DNA from 3 places in the Nitratireductor sp. L15S-10 genome. Region 1 is predicted to be linked to each of the others. Evidence: predicted binding sites of a transcription regulator. Region 1 holds the regulator's gene; each other region holds the start of a gene.
The links. The regulator LexA, encoded in region 1, represses DNA repair genes until DNA is damaged. The targets are predictions, from matches to a motif close to TGTTCNNNNTGTGTTCNG.

Region 1 (7,457 bases):
CCGTCGATGGAGGGGCTTTCACCGAGAGCCCTCAGGCGCTTTTCCGTTGGGCGCCGATCGCCGATCAACTGAAACGTCATGACAGGGAAATCGTGGAGAACTCGATCCGCTTCGCGTTTGGCGAAGTGACGCGCGCCTTTCGTGAGCGTGCCGATCTGCCCGCTCTGGCCCGGGGCTGGATGAACCAGCAGGAAAACGGTTGAAGAAAAAGGGCTCCGTCCGTGGACGGAGCCCTGCAATCGCCTTGGGAGGAGCGATTAGACCGAGTAATACATCTCGAACTCGACCGGGTGCGGCGTCATCTCATAACGCAACACTTCCGCCATCTTCAGTTCGATATAGGCATCGATCTGATCGTCGTCGAACACACCGCCTGCTTTCAGGAAGCCACGGTCCTTGTCGAGGCTCATCAACGCTTCGCGCAGCGAGCCACAGACGGTCGGGACCTTCTTCAACTCCTTCGGCGGCAGGTCATAGAGATCCTTGTCCATGGCCTGGCCGGGATGGATCTTGTTCTTGATGCCGTCGATGCCGGCCATCAGCATGGCTGCAAAGGCGAGATAAGGGTTTGCGCCCGGGTCGGGGAAGCGGACCTCGACGCGCTTGGCTTTTGGTGAGGATCCAAACGGAATGCGGCATGAAGCGGAGCGGTTGCGGGCCGAGTAGGCGAGCAAGACCGGGGCTTCAAAACCCGGAACCAGACGCTTGTAAGAGTTGGTGATCGGGTTGGTGAAAGCGTTGATAGCCTTGGCGTGCTTGATGATGCCGCCGATATAGAACAGGCAGTTTTCCGACAGGCCTGCATATTCGTTGCCAGCGAAGGTCGGCTTGCCTTCCTTCCAGATCGACTGGTGCACATGCATGCCCGAGCCGTTGTCGCCATAGATGGGCTTCGGCATAAAAGTGGCTGTTTTGCCGTAGGCGTTGGCAACCTGATGGACGCCATATTTGAACTTCTGAACGCTGTCCGCGCTCTTCAGCAACGTCTCGAACTTGATGCCCAGCTCATGCTGGGCAGCGCCGACCTCGTGATGATGCTTTTCGACGATCACGCCCATCTCGGAGAGAACCGTCAGCATCTCCGAGCGCATGTCCTGAGCCGAGTCGATTGGAGGAACCGGGAAATAACCACCCTTGACGCGCGGACGATGGCCAAGATTGCCTGTCTCATACTCGGCATCGTCGTTGCTTGGCAGTTCGCTCGAGTCGAGCTTGAAGCCGGTGTTGTACGGATCGGCCTTGTACTTCACATCGTCGAAGATGAAAAACTCCGGCTCCGGGCCGATGTAAACGGTGTCGCCAAGCCCCTCCGACTTCAAGAAGGCCTCTGCCTTCTTCGCCGTTCCGCGTGGGTCGCGGTTGTAGGCCTCACCCGAAATCGGGTCGAGGATGTCGCAGAAGATCGCCATGGTCGACTGGGCGAAGAACGGGTCCATATGGGCCGTATCGGTTTCCGGCATCAATACCATGTCGGACTCATTGATGGCTTTCCAGCCGGCGATGGACGAGCCGTCGAACATAACGCCGTCGGCGAACATGTCCTCATCCACGGCGGAGACATCCATGGTGACGTGCTGCAGCTTGCCTTTGGGATCCGTGAAGCGCAGATCGACAAACTTCACGTCGTTTTCCTTGATCTGCTTCATGATGTCTTGTGCAGTGGTCATATTCGCCTTCCTATTTGCGATGGTCTTGCCTGATGATCCCGGAGGTGTTCCGGGAAAGAGAATGATTGCGGATCAAACGGCGTCGGCACCGGTCTCGCCGGTACGGATGCGGATGACTTCTTCCACGTTGGTCACGAAAATCTTCCCGTCGCCGATGCGACCGGTCTGGGCAGCCTTGCGGATCGCCTCGATTGCCGCATCCACGGTTTCGTCCGCCAGGACGACTTCGATCTTCACCTTCGGGAGAAAGTCGACGACATATTCTGCCCCGCGATAGAGCTCGGTGTGCCCTTTCTGGCGCCCGAACCCCTTCGCTTCGATCACAGTTATGCCCTGAAGACCGATTTCCTGAAGGGCTTCCTTCACTTCGTCGAGCTTGAAGGGTTTGATGATCGCTTCGACCTTTTTCATGCCTCGGTGGCCTCCAAATGAGTTCAGGAACGGTGAGCCCGTGCCCCTTGTTGTTCCGGTTCGAATAAGGCACGAAACATGCCAACTCCGATCAGAGCCTTGCACGATCCGTGCCAATCGCTGCATTGTGCCTCCCGAAAGGCATAATCACACGGGTTTTCGGGCAGCGAAACATCGCGTGCTGTGCCTCTGAAAAACATCAAGGGACACATGCGGTGCGCTGTACAGTTTGGCGGCTGCTTAAAAAATATGCAATGCGCTGAAGAAAGCGGCAATATGTGATGCAATTAGAGATTTTAACGCCTGAAGAGATGCGCAGGGTGGATCGCGCTGCGATCGCTGCGGGGGCGCTTGACGGATATGGCCTCATGAAGAATGCGGGGGCGGCGGTGGTGGATGAAATCCTTGCTCGTCATGCTGATGCGGAGGGCTTTCTCGTCCTGTGCGGCCCGGGTAACAATGGGGGTGACGGCTATGTCGTTGCGCGCCTCCTGACAGAACGAGGCCTGAGCGTTCGCGTTTTTGCCAACGCCGAACCGGCCTCGGGCAGCGATGCCGCGATCGCACTTATGGATTGTCCGGTTAAACCGGAGCCATTGGCGGCTTTCGAAGCCAGTCGAGGGTGGCTTGTGGTGGATGCGTTGTTCGGCGCAGGTCTGACGCGTCCCCTGGAAGAAATGGAGGCCGGGATCATCGGAAAGGTAAGCAGCAGCGGGCTTGCTGTGGTCGCCATCGATCTGCCCTCAGGTGTTTGCGGATTGACAGGAAAGCCACTTGGCGCGGCCTTGTCGGCGGATCTGACCGTCACCTTCTTTCGCAAAAAGCCCGGACATCTGCTCGTGCCGGGGCGGCAAATGTGCGGTGATCTCGTTGTTGCGGATATAGGCATTGCAGACAGCGCGCTTGATACTGTTGGTCAGGCACTTTGGGAAAACCAGCCTGCTTTGTGGCGGGAAGCCTTGCCGAAACTTCGCGTCAGCGCTCACAAATATTCGCGCGGTCATGTGGCCGTGATTTCTGGCGGGGCCACCTCGACAGGGGCGGCGCGACTTGCTGCGCGGGCAGCGGCGCGCACAGGGGCAGGGGCCGTAACGGTTCTTTCGCCCGCCAACGCGCTTTCGGTTCATGCGATGCATTTGACGTCGATCATGCTGCGCAAAGCCGACACCGTAAGCGAGTTGCGGGCCTTTTTTGTCGACCGGGGACCCACCGGGACCGTTCTCGGGCCAGGCGCCGGCACAGGGGGACGAACGCGCAGTTTCGCACGCGCTCTTCTCGACAAGGCGAATGACGCAAGCGGACTGGTCTTCGATGCCGACGCACTCACGGCCTTTGGCGGCATGCAGGATGTGTTTTTTGGCATGATCAGGGCTTCCGCCGGCAAGGTTGTTCTCACCCCGCATGAGGGAGAATTCGTCCGGCTTTTTCCCGATCTTCACGACGGAACAGAAACTTCGAAACTGCAGCGAACACGGGAGGCGGCCGTGCGATCCGGGGCGACCCTTGTGCTCAAGGGACCTGATACGATTGTGGCGGCACCCGACGGGCGAGCGGCGATCAATGTCAACGCCACGCCACACTTGGCAACGGCCGGATCGGGCGATGTACTGTCGGGAATAATCGCAAGCCTTATGGCTCAAGCGATGCCGGCTTTTGAAGCGGCATGCGCGGGCGTCTGGATTCACGCAGAATGCGGTCGGTCATTCGGGCGCGGTCTGATCGCCGAAGACCTGCCTGAAACGCTGCCGAATGTGTTGCAGGAACTGTTTCGAGAAAACCCGTCCTGACCTGCAGGCATCGGCAACACCCCGGGCTTCCTTCCACATTCAAGTTTCAGGCCACACTCACGTTTCAGGAAGCCATGTGCGAGAGGAAAAATGCCTCTCCGCCGCAGGTCAATAACGGCGCATCAAGCCAACCAGACGCCCTTGAACCTTCACCCGGTCAGGACCGAATATCCGTGTTTCATATGCCGGATTGGCAGCCTCAAGGGCGATCGACGCTCCCTTGCGCCGAAAGCGCTTCAGGGTTGCTTCTTCCTGATCCACAAGGGCAACCACGATCTCGCCGGGGTTGGCAGTCTGGGTTTCGCGGATGATGACGGTGTCGCCGTCGAAGATGCCTGCCTCGATCATCGAATCGCCCTTGACCTCCAGCGCATAGTGGTCGCCACCGCTCAGCATGTCCGGAGGGACGGCGATGGAATGGGTCTGGTGCTGGATGGCATCGATCGGAACACCCGCAGCGATGCGCCCCATGACCGGCACCGAAACGACACCGGCAAGCGAGTCGTCATTGCTGGCTGCCGGCTTGGGCTGGGATGGTGGCGCTTTGCCGAGGCTGCCTTCAATGACGCTCGGCGAAAACCTGCGTGCGCCGGCATTCAGGCCCGGCGCAATCGAATCGGGCAGGCGCAACACCTCGAGCGCACGGGCCCGATTGGGAAGCCGGCGGATAAAGCCGCGTTCCTCCAGGGCGGTGATCAACCGGTGGATGCCCGACTTGGACGCAAGGTCCAGCGCCTCCTTCATTTCGTCGAAGGATGGTGGAATTCCGGTCTCCTTCAAGCGCTCATGAATGAACAGGAGAAGTTCGTGCTGCTTGCGGGTCAGCATGGTAGCCACCGAGAATCAGTTAAAAACAAAACCAGAACATACTCTATATGTTCCAGTTGTGTTCCGCAACTCCCGGCATTTTCTTTCGATTTCTTGCGTTATGGCGCATGGAACAGGGCCTTTGCGCCGTCCGCGACGAACTGCACGGCCAGAGCTGCAAGTATCACGCCCAGAAGTCTTGTCAGGATCGATCGTCCTGTCTCGCCGAGGAAGCGGTCCACGCGCTCTGCAAGTGTGAACACAGCGTAGGTAATGGCGATCGTAGTGAGAAGAATTGCCAGCAATGTAGCGGTTCCGGTGAGGCCGCTGAAGGATCCGGAGAGAAGCACGGTGGCAGAAATCGCTCCGGGGCCGGCGATCAGGGGGATTGCCAGCGGAAATGCCGCAATATTTCGGATCATGTCCCGGGTGATGGCGCGTTCGGCGCTTTTTTCGTGGCGCTCCTGGCGGCGTTCAAAAATCATCTCGAACGCTATGAAGAAGAGAAGCAGACCGCCGGCCACGCGGAACGCCGGAAGTGTGATGCCGAAAACGGAAAGTATGGCGCTGCCAGCCACGCCGAAGAGCGCAAGAACGGCGAAGCCGATGATTGCGGCGCGGACGGCGACCTGATTGCGCTCTGAACGGTTCATGCCGACCGTCAGCGCAAGAAAGAGTGGCGCAAGACCTGGTGGGTCCACGGTCACGAGCAATGTGACGAACGCGTTGAACAGGGTCTCGTAACCTGACATGGGGTCCTCCCTTGTGACTGTCTAGCCCAGCCAGGAGGGTTCGGAAAAGCCCTGATTGCCACCTCCAGGCGCCTGACTGCGGCGATTTGTCGGTGCCTCCATTCACAGACCTGCCATATGCATCTGAAATTGCGTTGGATTTCCTTTGCGCCAATCTCTGCTCCGATTGGAGAATCAATGGCGTTTCATATATAAGAAGTCAGTGATTCCTTATTTTGTGTGTGATCCGATTTGACTGACCAGACAACGCCGACCGGACCGGGCGAGCCCGACGATATCGAGCCGATTTCCATCATCGAGGAGATGCAGCGCTCCTATCTCGATTACGCGATGAGCGTCATCGTGAGCCGCGCACTCCCGGATGTGCGCGACGGTTTGAAACCGGTGCACCGGCGCATTCTCTACGCCTCGCACGAAAGCGGCTATCACTGGAACCGCAAATATGTGAAGTCGGCACGTCCTGTCGCCGATGTGATGGGTAAATACCATCCTCACGGAGATGCGGCGATCTACGATGCGCTTGTGCGCATGGCGCAGCATTGGTCCATGCGCCTGCCACTGATCGACGGTCAGGGCAATTTCGGTTCCATCGATGGCGATCCGCCGGCGGCGATGCGCTATACCGAGTCCCGGTTGACAAAGGGCGCCCACGAGCTTCTCGAGGATATCGACAAGGAGACGGTCGACTTCCAGGACACCTATGACGGGTCCGGCAGTGAACCCAAAGTGCTTCCGGCCCGTTATCCGAACCTTCTGGTCAATGGTTCCGGTGGCATCGCGGTTGGCATGGCGACCAACATTCCGCCGCACAATCTGTCGGAAGTCATCAATGGCTGCGTGGCCATGATCGACAATCCGGCGATCAGTCTGCCTGAACTGCAGGAGCTGATTCCGGGGCCGGATTTCCCCACCGGGGGCCTTATCCTCGGACGGTCCGGAATCCGCAGTGCCTATGAAACCGGCCGCGGCTCCATCATGATGCGCGGCAAGGTGGCCATCGAGCCGGCGCGCAACGATCGTGAAGCCATCGTGATCTCGGAAATACCCTATCAGGTCAACAAGGCCTCGATGATCGAGAAGATGGCTGAACTGGTGCGCGACAAGCGCATCGAGGGTATCTCCGATATCCGTGACGAGAGCGACCGCCAGGGCTATCGGGTCGTGGTCGAGTTGAAGCGCGATGCAGTTGCCGATGTCGTGCTGAACCAGCTTTATCGGTTCACGCCGCTGCAAACTTCATTCGGTGCGAACATGGTTGCGCTGAATGGCGGTAAGCCTGAGCAGATGAACCTGCTCGATCTCTTGAAGGCCTTTGTCCATTTCCGTGAAGACGTCGTCAGCCGCCGCACCAAATACCTGCTGCGCAAGGCGCGCGACCGCGCGCATGTGCTGGTCGGTCTTGCCATCGCTGTCGCCAATATCGACGAGGTGATCAAGCTTATCCGCCATGCGCCGGATCCGCAGACGGCGCGCGAGCAATTGATGGAGCGTCGTTGGCCCGCGGCTGACGTGGAAGCCCTGATCCTTCTGATCGACGATCCGCGGCATCGGATCAACGAGGATGGCACCTACAATCTTTCCGAGGAGCAGGCCCGCGCGATCCTCGAACTGCGTCTGCAGCGGTTGACAGCACTCGGTCGCGATGAAATCGCCGACGAGTTGAACCAGATCGGTGCAGAAATCAGCGATTACCTGGAAATTCTGGCATCGCGCGCCCGTATTCAGCAGATCGTCAAAGACGAACTCATTGCCGTACGGGACGAATTCGGCACACCTCGCCGGACCGAAATCACCGAAGGTGGAGCAGACCTCGACGATGAGGACCTGATCCAGCGCGAGGACATGGTGGTCACCGTCACCCGCAAAGGTTATATCAAGCGCGTGCCTCTATCGATCTACCGGGCGCAGGCGCGGGGCGGCAAGGGCCGTTCGGGCATGTCGACCAAGGACGAGGATTTCGTCACGCGGCTGTTTGTCGCCAACACGCACACACCCATTCTGTTCTTCTCCTCGCGCGGTATCGTCTATAAGGA
Region 2 (7,457 bases), 1.8 Mb from region 1:
AACACGTTGATGGTCACCGCATTCTGGTTGTCCTCGGCGGTCGAGAAGACCTGGCTCTTCTTGGTCGGGATCGTCGTGTTGCGGTCGATCAGGCGGGTGAAGACACCGCCCAGCGTTTCGATGCCCAGCGACAGCGGGGTCACATCAAGCAGCAGAACGTCTTTCACGTCACCCTGCAGAACACCGGCCTGAATCGCAGCACCCATGGCGACCACTTCGTCCGGGTTCACGCCCTTGTGCGGCTCCTTGCCGAAGAAGCTCTTCACCGTTTCCTGGACCTTGGGCATGCGGGTCATGCCACCGACCAGAACCACTTCGTCGATCTCGCCGGCGTTCAGACCAGCATCTTTAAGGGCGGCCTTGCAGGGCTCGACCGTGCGCTTGACGAGGTCCTCGACGAGGCTCTCGAACTTGGCGCGTGTCAGCTTCATCGTCAGGTGCTTCGGACCCGACTGGTCAGCGGTAATGAAGGGGAGGTTGATCTCGGTCTGCGAAGAAGACGAAAGCTCGATCTTGGCTTTCTCGGCAGCCTCTTTCAGGCGCTGAAGAGCCAGTTTGTCCTGCTGGAGATCGATGCCCTGCTCTTTCTTGAACTCGGCAGCCAGATACTCGACAAGACGCATGTCGAAGTCTTCACCGCCCAGGAATGTGTCGCCATTGGTGGACTTCACCTCGAACACGCCATCGCCGATCTCGAGGATCGAAATATCGAATGTGCCGCCGCCAAGGTCGTAGACGGCAATGGTCTTGCCGTCCTTCTTGTCGAGGCCGTAGGCGAGTGCAGCCGCGGTCGGTTCGTTGATGATGCGCAGCACTTCAAGACCGGCGATCTTGCCGGCGTCCTTGGTGGCCTGACGCTGGGCGTCGTTGAAATAGGCGGGAACGGTGATAACCGCCTTCTCGACCTTTTCGCCGAGATAGGATTCAGCCGTTTCCTTCATCTTCTGCAGCGTCATCGCAGAGATCTGTGAGGGCGAATAGGTCTTGCCGTGCGCCTCGACCCAGGCATCGCCATTATCAGCCTTGACGATCTTGTAGGGGACCAGCTTCTTGTCCTTCTCGACCGTAGGGTCGGAGAAGCGGCGGCCGATCAGGCGCTTGATTGCAAAAAGGGTGTTCTCCGGGTTGGTGACCGCCTGGCGCTTCGCCGGCTGACCAACCAGACGCTCATCCGAATCCGTAAAGGCCACGATGGATGGCGTGGTGCGTGCACCTTCCGCGTTCTCAATAACCTTGGCGTCCTTGCCGTCCATGACGGCGACGCAGGAATTGGTTGTTCCGAGGTCGATACCGATAACTTTTGCCATGTCTTCTCTCCGCTAAGCAGACTGTCAGGACCCATTCCGGCGTTCCAGATGACAGCCCCTGTTCACACGAATTTGCTGCGGCAGCATCCCTGGACGAAACGCGCCGAACAGCTTCGGGGCGTATATAAGAACGCTATTTTTGCAACGCAAGGCGGGATTTGCCTCGATTTTGATCGAGCTGGTCCCGTTCCGGCGCGAGGTGTCCGCCGGTGGGCACCCTGACGAAAGGTAAACCTTCATATCCGGATTTGAAGCAAAGCCAATTTGTTTTCACGCATAGGTTGTGTGACTGATCTGCGACAGGGGCCCGGGAGGGTGGTGATACCAGGATGGTATTCACAGGAGTGTCAATGTTTGCAGAAAGTATTTTGTTCGGGGGATTGTACGTTTCATCACTACTTCAGTCGATCCCTGCCTGGGAGCCCGATGCGGTCTTCCCGGCCACTTTCAAAACGATAACAAAGCTGGCCAGCGGGGAAATCGCTTCGCCCCGGCGTTCCGCATTCAATCCAGTGTTGCCCTCCCTTATCAGGGAAGCCGAGATGACCTGTCTGTCGGCGGCGGTTTATCATGAGGCGCGCAGCGAGCCCGTAGACGGCCAGAAGGCGGTTGCGATGGTCATCGTAAACCGTGTTCGCTCCGCATCGTACCCCAGCACTATTTGTGGCGTGGTGTTTCAGAACGCACACAGGCCCTATCGCTGCCAGTTCTCTTTCACATGCACCGGCGTGGCGCTCCTTCCAAAGGAAGAGAAGCCTTGGCGGCGGGCCCGGGAGATTGCTGCGGCCATGCAGAGTTGCGCCAATGAGTGCGCCAGGGAAACGAGCTCAGCCGATGGTCGCTTGCAGGCCCTGAGCGCGGCTACGCATTACCATGCCAGCTATGTGCGTCCGGGATGGGCGCGGCGTCTGCACAAGCTCGGACGCATAGGCCGGCACATATTTTTTGCAAGAAAGCGCCGCGGGCCCGTTTGAACTGATGCTGAACGCTAAACGGTCTCCCAGCCGTCATGCGCGCCGGCACGGAAGATCGCATCGATCAGCTTCTGGTTCCTGATCGAGTCTTCAAGCGTGAAGACAGTTGCTTCCGCGCCGCCCTCTGCCGCCCGCACAATGGCTTCCGCCTGCAAACGATACTGACGTGCACGTGGAAAGCGGAAGATGCTGGCGCTGTTGTGATCTGCGCTGAAGAGCGTCACCCGCGTATCGCCATAGTCGGGTGTGTTGAAGGGCGCGTTCACCTCAATGAACCCCTTGTCGCCGTGGAACACCATACTTTGGCGAAGCGCCATCTGCGTCGACACGTAGAAGCTGAGTTCGAACGTGCCGAAGTCGGCCTTGACGCTTGAGTAGATGTCGGTGCCGAATTTCGGGTCGCGTTCGACCACGGCCTGCACGCGCTCGGGCTCCAGCCCCGTGGCGAAGCGCGTGGTCACGGTGGGGTAGACGCCGATGTCGGGGAGACCGCCACCGCCAAGCTCGGGCTTGTTGCGCATGTTGTCGGGATCGACATTGTGGTAGCAGAACACGCCCTGCACATGCCGCAACCGCCCGATCGCGCCTTCGGCGATCAGATCGCGCACCTTGTGCCATTGTGGGTGATACGTCACCATAAAGGCTTCCGATACGACCACATTGTTGCGGTCGCGTGCCTCGATGACGCGGGCAATCTCCTTGGCATCGAGTGCCAGAGGCTTTTCCACAAGCACGTGCTTTCCGGCATCCGCGGCCTTGATCGCAAAGGCCACGTGATCGGAGGTGGGCAACGGAATATAGACGCCGTCGACCTCGGGCGAGGCAAGAAGCGCGTCGTAGGAAGAAAACACGTGGGGGATGCCGAAGCGGTCCGCCACTGCCTGCGCCTTCGATTCATCGCGGCTGGCGATCGCCGTCACAACGCCGTTTTCCGAATCCTGGATCTGCGGAATCACCTGTTCGCGGCCAATCCTTGCCGTCGAAAGAACGCCCCAACGGAACATGCACTTTCCTCCTGTTTTGCGCAGGCAAACACATAGAGCATTTTGCAGTCAGGTGGAATCACCTGACGTCCGCACTAATGCGGGAAGAGAGGGAAGGATTGAGCGGAGCAGCGTTTCTATGAAACGGTGATCCGCTCTATGCCGGGGATTGAAAACCGGCAAGGTTTCGCGCGCCATTTTGTTCTTCTAATGTTCTGGAAACCCTTGGAGAGGCGCATGAAAGCGGATGAACCCGTCCATCTCGTGGAAGATGCAGAAACCGGAGACCGGTTTCTGATCTACGATGGTGAAAAGGGCCTGCGGCTCGACATTCGCTATGAGGGCGAAACGCTCTGGATGACGCAGGATCAGATCGCCCGACTATTCGGGCGTGAGCGAAGCGTCATCACCAAACATATTGCAAACATTTTGGAGGAAGGAGAACTCGACGAAGAGACTTCTGTGCAAAAAATGCACACAAGTACAGGTCGAGAATATGGGGCTGCAAAGCTGGCCAGGCGACACGATCCGCAAGCGGGACGTAACTGTCTCAAAGAATTATCTTGCCGATGCTAAAATCCGTGAGCTCAACCGCCTGACCACGATCCTTCTGGATATCTTCGAGGATCAGGCGGATCTAGGCCGGCTTGTGGTCATGGAGGATGCAACCCGGCTTCTCGACCAACAGCTCGAAGGTCTTGGCCGGCCGTCCTGCGCACAGGCGGCGGTGTGAGTGCGGATGCTGCAAAGGATCATGCGCGCGCGGAATTCGAGAAATTTTCCGAACAGCAAAAGATCGAGCGCCACAAAAAAGCGGACGAGCACATTGCTGCGCTCGTCCGCGAAGCGAAACAGCTGCCGAAAAGCCGCCGCTGAACGCGTTTAACCCCGCAGTGCGCCGCCCGTCTGCTTGCCGACATTGGCGACGATGCGGTCGGCGATGGCTTCGAGCTCCTCATCCGTCAACGTCTTGTCGCGCGGCTGGATCGAGACTTCGATGGCGACGGACTTCTTGTCTTCGCCAAGCGAGGCACCTTCGAAAATGTCGAACACGCGCACACCGGTGACGAGTTTCTTGTCGGCGGCGGCTGCCGCGCGCTCGATGGTTGCAGCTTCCACGGCCTTATCGACAACGAACGCAAAGTCGCGCCGCACGAGCTGGAAGGGCGAAAGGTCGAGACGCGGCTTGGTGCGTGTGGCCTTTGCCTTCGGCTCGGGAATCGCGTCGAGGAACACTTCGAAACCACAGATCGGCCCTTCGGCATCCAGCGCCTCCAGCGTGCGCGGGTGCATCTCACCGAACGTGGCAAGCACGATCTTCGGCCCAAGACGGATCGTGCCGGAGCGGCCGGGGTGATACCAGTCCGGACCGCCGGCCACCACCTGCAGTTTGTCGGCGGGTGCGCCCGCAGCCTCAAGGGCTGCCAGCGCATCGGCCTTGGCATCGAACACGCCGACCGGCGCGCTGTTGCCCGACCAGTGCCGCCCGGCACCGTCAATCACCGCTGTGCCGCGACGAATGCCGCCCGCCACGCGGCGCTGGCCTTCATAGCTGTCGTTCTCATAAGTGCTCGACACCTCGAACAGCGCCACATCGCCATAGCCGCGCGCTGCATTGCGCTGGGCTGCTGCGATGAGGCCCGGCAGCAATGAGGGGCGCATGTCCGACATGGAGGCGGCTATCGGGTTGGAGAGTTTGAGCGAAGCATCACCCCCGCCGAAAAGCTTTGCCTGATTCTCGTCGATGAAGGTCCAGGTGACAGCCTCCAGCATGCCGCGCACGGCTAGCGCGCGGCGCGCCTGGCGCGTGCGGTTCTGAAGCACGGTGAGGATCTGCCCGTTGACCGCGCCGTGAGAGGGCAGGGGCTGCGGCGCGATCTCATTGACGCCGTGAATGCGCATCACCTCTTCCACCAGATCGGCCTTGCCGTCGATGTCTGGACGCCAGGATGGTACGGACACTTCCAGCACATCGCCGTCGCCGGTGGAGGCGAAGCCGAGGCGGTTGAGAATGTCCCTGCTTTCCGCACTCGAAACCTCAAGTCCGGTCAGGCGCTTCACCTCGCTCACCGGGAAGGTGATGCTGCGTGGCTTATAGCCTTCATAGCCGACAACGCAGCTTTCGGTGGCCTCACCGCCGCACAGGTCGAGAACGAGCTGGGTAGCAAGCTCAAGGCCTGGCTCCATCATTTCCGGGTCGACGCCACGCTCGAAGCGATAGCGCGCATCGGTGATGATGCCGAGGTCGCGGCCCGTGCGGGCAATGTTCATCGCGTCCCACAGGGCGGATTCGATCAGCACATCCGTGGTGTTCTCGTCACAGCCCGAATGCTCCCCGCCCATGATGCCGGCGATGGATTCAACACCGTTTTCGTCGGCGATGACACACATTTCCGGCGTCAGCGTGTATTCGCGCTCATCGAGCGCCAGCAGCGTCTCGCCCTCTCTGGCGCGGCGCACGGTGAGATTGCCTTTCACCTTGGCAGCGTCGAAAACGTGGAGGGGGCGCCCGCGGTCGAAGGTCACATAATTGGTGATGTCGACCAGCGCATTGATGGGACGCAGGCCGATGGCCGTAAGCCGCTGCTGCATCCATTTTGGCGAGGGGCCGTTCTTCACGCCGCGTACGAGCCGTAGCGCGAAACCGGGACAGAGTTCCGGCGCTTCGATGGTGAGATCGACCGGGCATGCTCCCTTGCCGGCCACCGGCGCGATGGGCGCATCCTTCAATGTGCCGAGGCCAGCGGCTGCCAGATCACGCGCGATGCCGTGGACGCCGGTGCAATCGGGCCGGTTCGGCGTGAGGCCGATTTCAATCACCGGATCGTCGAGCTTCGCCCAGCTTGCGAAGGAGATGCCGACGGGGGCGTCTTCGGGCAGGTCGATGATGCCGTCATGCTCGTCCGACATCTGCAATTCGCGTTCCGAGCACATCATGCCGTGGCTTTCCACGCCGCGTATCTTGCCGACCGAGAGCGTGACGTCGATGCCGGGCACATAGGTGCCGGGCGCTGCAAACGCGCCGACGAGACCCGCGCGCGCATTGGGCGCACCACACACCACCTGCACCGGCTTGCCGTCGCCCGTGTCGACGGAAAGCACGCGCAGCCGGTCGGCATCGGGATGCTGCTCGGCGGTCAGAACCTTTGCAATCACGAAGGGCTTCAGCGATGCCTTGTCGTCCACCTCCTCGACCTCGAGGCCGATCATGGTGAGCTTTTCGACGATCTCGTCGAGCGTGGCATCGGTCTCAAGGTGCTCCTTGAGCCAGGAGAGCGTGAATTTCATTGGTCTATCTCCTTAGGCGCTCAATCCGCCGAACAGCGTCGGCAGGTCCAGCGGGCGGAAGCCGTAATGCTCGATCCAGCGCACATCGGCGTCGAAATAGTCGCGCAGGTCCGGCATGCCGTATTTCAGCGTGGCGATGCGGTCGATGCCCATGCCCCAGGCAAAGCCCTGATACACATCGGGATCGAGATTGCAGGCGCGCAGCACATTGGGGTGCACCATGCCGCAGCCGAGGATCTCCATCCAGTCATTGCCCTCGCCGAAGCGCACTTCGCCCGGCTGCGAGCGGTCGCACTGGATGTCCACCTCCAGGCTCGGCTCGGTGAAGGGGAAGAAGGACGGGCGGAAGCGCATGTTCAGATGCGGCACCTCGAAGAAGGATTTGCAGAATTCCTGCAGCACCCACTTCATGTTGGCAACATTGGCCGTCCTGTCGATCACCAGACCTTCGAGCTGGTGGAACATGGGCGAATGGGTTGCGTCCGAGTCCTGCCGGTAGGTCTTGCCCGGAATGACGATGCGGATCGGCGGCTCCTGCGCCTCCATCGTGTGGATCTGCACCGGCGAGGTGTGCGTGCGCAGAAGCTTGCGCTCGCCCTTCTCATCCGGCGGGAAGAAGAATGTGTCGTGCATCTCGCGCGCCGGATGGCCTTCGGGGAAATTCAGCGCCGTGAAATTGTAATAGTCGGTCTCGATGTCCGGTCCTTCGGCGATGGAAAAACCCATATCCGCGAAGATCGCCGTGATCTCGTCGATCACCTGGCTGATCGGGTGAATGCGGCCGCGCTCGGCGGGTGGGCGGCGCACGGGCAGGGTGACATCCACCTTCTCGCGCTCGAGCCTGGCGTCGATGGCGGCGTTGCGTAGCGCATCACGCCGTTCAGTCAGCGCTTCGGTGATGCGCG
Region 3 (7,457 bases), on a different replicon from region 1:
TCTCGTTCGGCGAAGTCGTGAGGAACCCGAACAGCTCGAATTCGCGCTCGCCGTCACGAACCTTTCTGACGCCCTTCCATGGTGTCCAGAATCCCGCAAAGAACATGAGCGGCCGGTCGGCATTGCGAGCGAACCAGGCATTGGGAACGCGGCCACCCGGAACCTTGCTGGCCGGATCGGGCTCGGCGAAAGAGGTGAACGGCACGACGCATCGGCTGGTCGGGCCGAGCCAGCGTCGCCAGTGAGGCGAGTTGACGTTCCTGATGTTGGTGACGCCGGGATCGTAATTGCCCTTGATATAGGCTGGAGGCGTGGGCATGCCCCAGGTGGCGCTCGCGATCTCGCGCTTGCCGTCGGCGCCGACACGAACGATGGGCGCCAGGGTGTTCGGATAGACGTCCAGTGACGGTTCGTTCCAACCTGCCTTGTCGGCAAAAGCCTTGGTGAATTCCATCACGGCGTCGCGCGTCGTCGTGAGATTATAAAGATTGCACATTCTCCCTCTTCCTTTTATCGCCACATGCCGCGCATCCTCGCGCCGACATCGAGGCGAACCTGCCGTGGGCCGACATGCGGCCCCTGTCCGGGGGCAACGACGGGCCAGGCACGGCATTCGAACAATTCCAATAGACTAGCGGGAATGAACCGCGTTCGCGAGGCATAGACATGCCGGTCGCCCGTCGCGGATTGGCCATGGGTGAAGAAGCGCTGCGGGACGAGGAGGTTGAGACTGTCCTTTGCCCGCGTCATGGCGACATAGAGCAAGCGCCGTTCCTCCTCGATCTCGTCGGACGTTCCGACGCCGAGATCGGAAGGAATACACCCGTCCACCGTGTTGAGCACGAAGACCGAGCGCCATTCCTGGCCCTTGGCCGAATGGATGGTCGAAAGGATCAGATAGTCCTCGTCGAGCAGCGGCACACCCGCCTGTCCGGACGTGGCGTCCGGAGGATCGAGGGTAAGCTCAGTGAGGAAGCGCTCGCGGGAGGGATAGCCGCCGGCGATCTCCTCGAGCTTGGAGCAGATCGGCCCGCCGCATCTCGAAATCCTCATGGATGCGTTCAAGATGCGGTTCGTACCAGGCGCGGACCTGTCCGATCTCGGCCGGCCAGCCTGACGATCCGGATCGTAGCCCGCCGAGCAGCTCGATGAGGCCCGGCCAGTCGGTCTGGGCACGGGGAGGGCAGGGGAGGTTATCAAGTGTGTCGATCGGTTCAGTGCTCTCGGCAACGGCGTCGAGAGCGGTCTGTGCCGTCGCCGGCCCGACGCCGGGCAGCAGCTGCATCAATCGGAAGCCGGCCACGCGGTCGCGCATGTTCTGGGCAAAGCGCAGCGCGGCCAGCATGTCCTTGACATGGGCGCTGTCGAGGAATTTGAGCCCGCCGAATTTGACGAACGGGATGTTGCGGCGGGTGAGCTCCACCTCGAGCGGACCGCTATGGTGGCTTGCCCGGAAGAGCACGGCCTGATCCTTGAGCCGCATGCCGGTCTCGCGGTTCTCCAGCACCGCGTCGGCCACGAATCTCGCTTGGTCGGCCTCGTCGCGAACGGTCACGAGACACGGTCGTTCGTTCGAAGCGCGGTCGGTCCAGAGGTTCTTGGTGAACCGCTCGCGCGCAAGGCCGATCACGCCATTGGCGGCAGCAAGGATCGGCTGGGTGGAGCGATAATTCCGTTCGAGCGTGATGATTTCGGCGGCCGGCGAGAATTCCTTCGGGAAATCGAGGATGTTCCTGACCGTGGCCGCGCGGAAGGAATAGATCGCCTGGGCGTCGTCGCCGACGACGGTGAGGCCCCGTCCGCCGGGTTTGAGGCCGGTCAGGATCGTCGCTTGCAGGCGGTTGGTGTCCTGATACTCGTCGACCAGAACGTGATCCCAGCGGCCGCCGATCTCGTCGGCCAGCGCCGCGTCGCTCATGGTCTGGGCCCAGTAAAGCAGCAGATCGTCGTAATCGAGCACGTTCTGGACCTGCTTGGCCTCGACATAGGATGCGAAGAGCTCGCGCAGTTGCATTTCCCAACCGGCGCACCAGGGATAGTTGGCGCGCAGGATATCCTCGAGCGGCGCCTGGGCATTGACCGTGCGCGAATAAATGGAAAGGCAGGTCCCCTTCGCCGGAAACCGGCTTTCCATCCTTGAGAAGCCGAGTTCGTGCCGGATGAGGTTCAAAAGGTCCGCCGAGTCCTCGCGGTCATGGATGGTGAACTGCGGATCGAGCCCCAGCTCGACGGCGTATTCGCGCAGGATGCGCGCGCCGATCCCATGGAATGTGCCCGACCAGGCGAGCGCGTCAGTCAGGATGCCGGCCTTGTCGCCGAGCACTCTGGCGCAGATGCGCTCCACGCGCTTTCCCATTTCGGCAGCCGCGCGGCGGGAGAAGGTCATGAGCAGGATGCGGCGCGGATCAGCCCCGGAAATGATCAGCTGCGCCACGCGATGGGCCAGCGTGTTGGTCTTGCCCGAGCCCGCACCCGCAATGATCAGCAGCGGGCCGCCCACCTGGCCATCGGGCAGGCCGATGCCGTGAATGACCGCGGCGCGTTGACCGTCGTTCAATTTTTCCAGATGCGCCGCATTCATTCCGTCCCGCTCCTATCGCCCTGCGAATCAACGACAATCGGCCAATACTGCGCCGTTGCTGCCGTCTCGTCCCCATCCGCACCGGAAAGACTCATCGCGGAGTCTGATTGACTCATTATCGGAAACGGAACAAATAATGAACATAACAGCGCCTTGAGGCGTTGCAAAGCCCTCAGGAGAACTGGACTTACATGGCCGATCGCGCGGCAAACGCTGTCATTGCTGAGCTCCAGGAGCGCATTGCGCACCTGGACAGCGGTGCCGGCCGTGCGCGCGAGGTCCTGCCCTTCGGCGTCGCCGAGATCGACCGGCGGCTTCCGGGAGGAGGTCTGGGGTTGGGATGCCTGCATGAGGTGGCCGGAGGCGGGAATGGCGCCGTGGACGGCGCGGCCGCCGCGCTGTTCGCGGCGGGGATCGCCGCGCGTACAAAAGGCAAAGTCCTCTGGATCGTAACCCGACCCGATCTTTTTGCCCCGGCGATCGCCCAGGCAGGTCTGCCGCCCGACAGCGTGATCCATGTCGAGGCCGGTGATGAAAAGGCGTTGCTCGCCTGCTTTGAGGAAGGGCTGCGCCATGGCGGACTCGGGGCCGTGGTCGCCGAAACCGCCCGCCTTTCAATGACCGCATCCCGCCGGCTGCAGCTTGCGGCGGAAGGCTCGAACACGATCGGTCTCGCCGTCCGGCGCTGGCGGCGTCAGACCGAGGCGGGGGATTTCGGGCAGCCCACGGCCAGCGTCACGCGCTGGCGGGTTTCCGTTCTCCCCTCTGCACCGCTGCCAGTTCCCGGTCTCGGGCGGGCCCGCTGGCTGGTCGAGCTGATCCGGTGCCGGGCCGGGGAAAGTGCTGATTTCGAAGTGGAGGCCTGCGATGCCCAGGGTCGTATCGCTCTTCCTTCCAAGGTGGCCTACGGATCGCCTCAGAAGGACGTCGGACGGCGCGTCGCTTCCGGCTGAGGCGCCGCTCGTCCTTGTCGGCCGCACCGGCCGGCGCCGGCTGATCACCGCTCTTGACGCCAATGCGCAGGCCCTGGGCGTTAGCGTCGGCATGGCCGTCACCAAGGCGCAGGCGCTGGTGCCCGGTCTCGTCGTCCTCGATGCCGACCCCGCGGCCGACGCCGAAGGGCTCGACAGACTCGCGCTCTGGGCGTTGCAGCGCATCTCGCCCGTGGTGGCACCCGATCCGCCGGACGGGCTGGTGATCGACACAACCGGCGCCGATCATCTCCATGGCGGCGAGGCCGCCATGCTCACTTCGATCGTCCAGCGCTTCGCGGCCTCCGGCGTCGAGGCGCGGGCGGCGATTGCCGATACATGGGGTGCGGCCCATGCCGCGGCACGCTTCCTGCGCCGCTACACATCTGTCATTGCGCCCGGCGAGACAGAAGCGATGCTCCGGCTGTTGCCGCTGGCAGCGCTGCGGCTCGAGCCCGACACGGTTGCCGGGCTACGCACCCTCGGCTTCGAGACAATCGGAGACCTGATGGCGCAACCGCGGGCGCCGCTTGCCTTGCGCTTTGGCCCCGAGATCAGCCGCCGGCTCGACCAGGCGCTGGGACGCCTCGCCGAACCCGTCGATCCGGTTCGTTCGCCCGAGCTGGTCGAGGTGCGCCGTGTCTTCGGAGAGCCGATCGGCGCGGCCGAAACCATCGCCCGCTATACGGCCAGGCTCGCCGAAGCCCTTTGCATAGAGCTGGAAAAGCGTGGGCTCGGCGCCCGCCGGCTCGATCTGCTGTTCCATCGCGTCGACAACACCAAGCAGTTCATCCGCGTTGGCACGGCCCAGCCGGTGCGCGATCCAAGGCGCCTGACCCGTCTCCTCTGCGACAGGATCGAAACCGTCGATCCAGGCTTCGGCATCGAGATCATGGTGCTGGCCGCGGTTCAATCCGAACCGCTCAAGGACAAGCAGACGATTTCCTCGCTCGTCGAGGAGCCCGAGCCGGATCTCTCGGATCTGGTCGACGTGCTTGCCAATCGCGTCGGTGAGAACAGGCTCTACCGGTTCAAGCCGGTGCAGAGCGATGTGCCGGAGCGCGCAGTCACGCGAGTGCCGGCGCTTGCGCCGGAGAGCGGCGCCACCTGGGAGGGGGATTGGCCACGCCCGCCGCGGCTGCTCGCCCGGCCCGAACCGATCGAGACGATGGCGCTGCTGCCCGACAATCCACCTGTCTGGTTTACCTGGCGCGGCGTGCGCCGGCGCGTGCGGCGTGCCGACGGGCCCGAGCGCATTCGCGGCGAGTGGTGGAAACGCGACGCCGAGATGTCGACGGTTCGCGACTATTTCCGCGTTGAGGACGAAGCCGGCGAGCGCTACTGGCTGTTCCGCTCCGGCGACGGTGAACGTGGTGAGAGCGGGTCCCAGAAATGGTTCCTGCACGGGATTTTCGCATGACCGGGCCGCGCTACGCCGAGCTGCAAGTGACCAGCCATTTCTCGTTCCTGCGCGGGGCGAGCAGCTGTGAGGAGCTGTTCGCCCAGGCCGCCCTGATGGGCATCGAGGCGCTCGGCATTGTCGACCGCAACTCACTGGCGGGAATCGTCCGGGCATTCGAGGCGGCCAGAACCACCGGCGTCCGCCTCGTCGTCGGCTGCCGGCTCGATCTCGCCGACGGCATATCGGTCCTGGTCTATCCGACCGATCGGCCCGCCTATGCGCGGCTTTGCCGCCTGCTCTCGCTGGGCAAGAAGCGCGCCGGCAAGGGCAAATGCCATCTCGAATGGGCGGATCTCGTCGCCTATGGCGAGGGCCTGATCGCCGTGCTCGTTCCCGACATCGCGGACGAGACCTGCGCGCTGCAATTGCGACGCCTGCGGGAAACCTTCGGTGACCGCGCCTATCTGGCCCTGACGCTGCGGCGGCGGCCCAATGACCAGATGCGCCTCTGGGAACTGTCGAACCTGGCGGTGCAGGCGCGGGTGCCCACCGTCGTCACCAATGACGTGCTCTTCCACGAACCCGGCCGGCAGCTCATGCAGGACGTGGTGACCGCCATCCGGCACAATGTCACCATCGACGAGCTCGGGCATCGCCGCGAGCGGTTTGCCGACCGCTACCTGAAGCCACCCGAAGAGATGCATCGGCTGTTCGACCGCTATCCCGAAGCCCTCGCCCGGACCATCGAGATCATGGACCGGTGCAGGTTTTCGCTCGACGAGCTGGCCTATCAATATCCGGAAGAAAAGCTCTATCCGGAGCTGACACCCCAGCAGGCCCTCGAAAAACTCACCTGGGAGGGCGTGCCCGAGCGCTATCCGGAGGGTCTGCCCGACAAGGTGCGCGCCAATCTCCAACACGAGCTCCGCCTGATCGAGAAGCTGAACTATGCGCCCTATTTCCTGACCGTGAACGCCATCGTGCGCTTCGCCCGCTCGAAGGGAATTTTGTGCCAGGGCCGGGGATCGGCGGCGAATTCGGCTGTCTGCTTCGTGCTCGGCGTCACCTCGGTCGATCCCGACCGCAACGATCTTCTCTTCGAACGCTTCGTCTCCGAGGAACGGCGCGAGCCGCCCGATATCGACGTCGATTTCGAGCATGAGCGGCGCGAGGAGGTCATTCAGTGGGTCTATGAAACCTACGGCCGCGAGCGGGCCGCGCTCTGCTCCACCGTCATCCGCTATCGCGCCAAGGGCGCGCTGCGCGATGTCGGAAAGGCACTCGGCCTGCCCGAGGATCTGACCATGACCCTGTCCTCGCAGGTCTGGGGCTGGTCTGAAGGCGTGGAGCAAAAGCACGCCGAGGGTCTCAACCTCAACATGAGCGATCGCCGGCTCCGGCTGGCGCTCGAACTCGCACACCAGCTTGTCGGCACGCCGCGCCATCTCTCGCAGCACCCGGGCGGCTTCGTTCTGACCCGTGACCGGCTCGATGAGCTCGTGCCGATCGAGCCGGCTGCCATGGAGGACCGCCAGGTCATCGAGTGGGACAAGGACGACATCGATGTGCTCAAGTTCATGAAGGTCGATGTGTTGGCGCTCGGTATGCTCTCCTGCATGCGCCGCGCCTTCGACCTTTTGGCCGAACACAAGGACATCAGGCTCGATCTCGCCTCCATCCCGGCCGAGGATCCGCGCACCTATGCGATGATCCGCAAGGCGGACACGCTCGGCACCTTCCAGATCGAGTCCCGCGCCCAGATGGCGATGCTGCCGCGCATCAAGCCGAGAACCTTCTACGACCTCGTGATCGAAGTCGCGATCGTGCGGCCGGGTCCGATCCAGGGCGACATGGTCCATCCCTATCTGCGCCGCCGCGAGGGCAAGGAGGATGTGACCTACCCAAAACCCGAGCTCGAGGCCGTGCTCGGCAAGACGCTCGGCGTGCCGCTGTTTCAGGAGCAGGCCATGCGCGTCGCCATCGAATGCGCCGGCTTCACAGCCAACGAGGCCGATCAGCTGCGCCGCGCCATGGCGACGTTCAAACACACCGGCGGCGTCTCGAAATTCGGGGAGAAGCTGATCGAGGGGATGGTCGCAAACGGCTATGATCGCGATTTCGCCGAACGCACTTTCAAGCAGCTCGAAGGCTTCGGGTCCTATGGCTTTCCCGAGAGCCATGCCGCGAGCTTCGCCCTGATCGCCTATGCCTCATCCTGGATGAAATGCTGGCATCCGGAAGTCTTCTGCTGCGCGCTCCTCAACGCCCAGCCCATGGGCTTTTATGCCCCGGCCCAGATCGTGCGCGACGCGCGCGAGCATGGCGTCGAAATCCGGCCGGTCTGCGTCAACAGCTCACGCTGGGACTGTACGCTCGAGGCGATCGGCGAGGACGGCGATTTCGCCGTCCGGCTCGGCCTGCGCATGGTCAAGGGGCTGGGCAATGCGGAAGCCGCGCGCCTTGTCTCCTGCCGGGAACATCTGCCGTTTGCCTCGGTCGACGA

Region 2: rhuM (RhuM family protein) is a predicted target of LexA. The motif match lies at 3,465-3,482, and genes of this name have one in related genera.
Region 3: P2W41_RS19010 (ImuA family protein) is a predicted target of LexA. The motif match lies at 2,707-2,724, and genes of this name have one in related genera.

Annotation. Positions count from the first base shown of each region.
Region 1 is NZ_CP120674.1:2,073,425-2,080,881, forward strand. It holds gene P2W41_RS09935 (hypothetical protein) at 1-203, shown strand, start outside; gene glnA (type I glutamate--ammonia ligase) at 258-1,667, opposite strand; gene P2W41_RS09945 (P-II family nitrogen regulator) at 1,740-2,078, opposite strand; gene P2W41_RS09950 (NAD(P)H-hydrate dehydratase) at 2,360-3,865, shown strand; gene lexA (transcriptional repressor LexA) at 3,974-4,693, opposite strand; gene P2W41_RS09960 (MarC family protein) at 4,792-5,424, opposite strand; gene gyrA (DNA gyrase subunit A) at 5,656-7,457, shown strand, end outside.
Region 2 is NZ_CP120674.1:250,710-258,166, reverse strand. It holds gene dnaK (molecular chaperone DnaK) at 1-1,307, opposite strand, end outside; gene P2W41_RS01220 (cell wall hydrolase) at 1,637-2,281, shown strand; gene P2W41_RS01215 (Gfo/Idh/MocA family protein) at 2,296-3,285, opposite strand; gene rhuM (RhuM family protein) at 3,761-3,997, shown strand; gene pheT (phenylalanine--tRNA ligase subunit beta) at 4,147-6,552, opposite strand; gene pheS (phenylalanine--tRNA ligase subunit alpha) at 6,565-7,457, opposite strand, start outside.
Region 3 is NZ_CP120675.1:200,863-208,319, forward strand. It holds gene P2W41_RS19000 (SOS response-associated peptidase) at 1-496, opposite strand, end outside; partial or broken gene P2W41_RS19005 (ATP-dependent helicase) at 511-2,581, opposite strand; gene P2W41_RS19010 (ImuA family protein) at 2,773-3,534, shown strand; gene P2W41_RS19015 (DNA polymerase Y family protein) at 3,449-4,972, shown strand; gene P2W41_RS19020 (error-prone DNA polymerase) at 4,969-7,457, shown strand, end outside.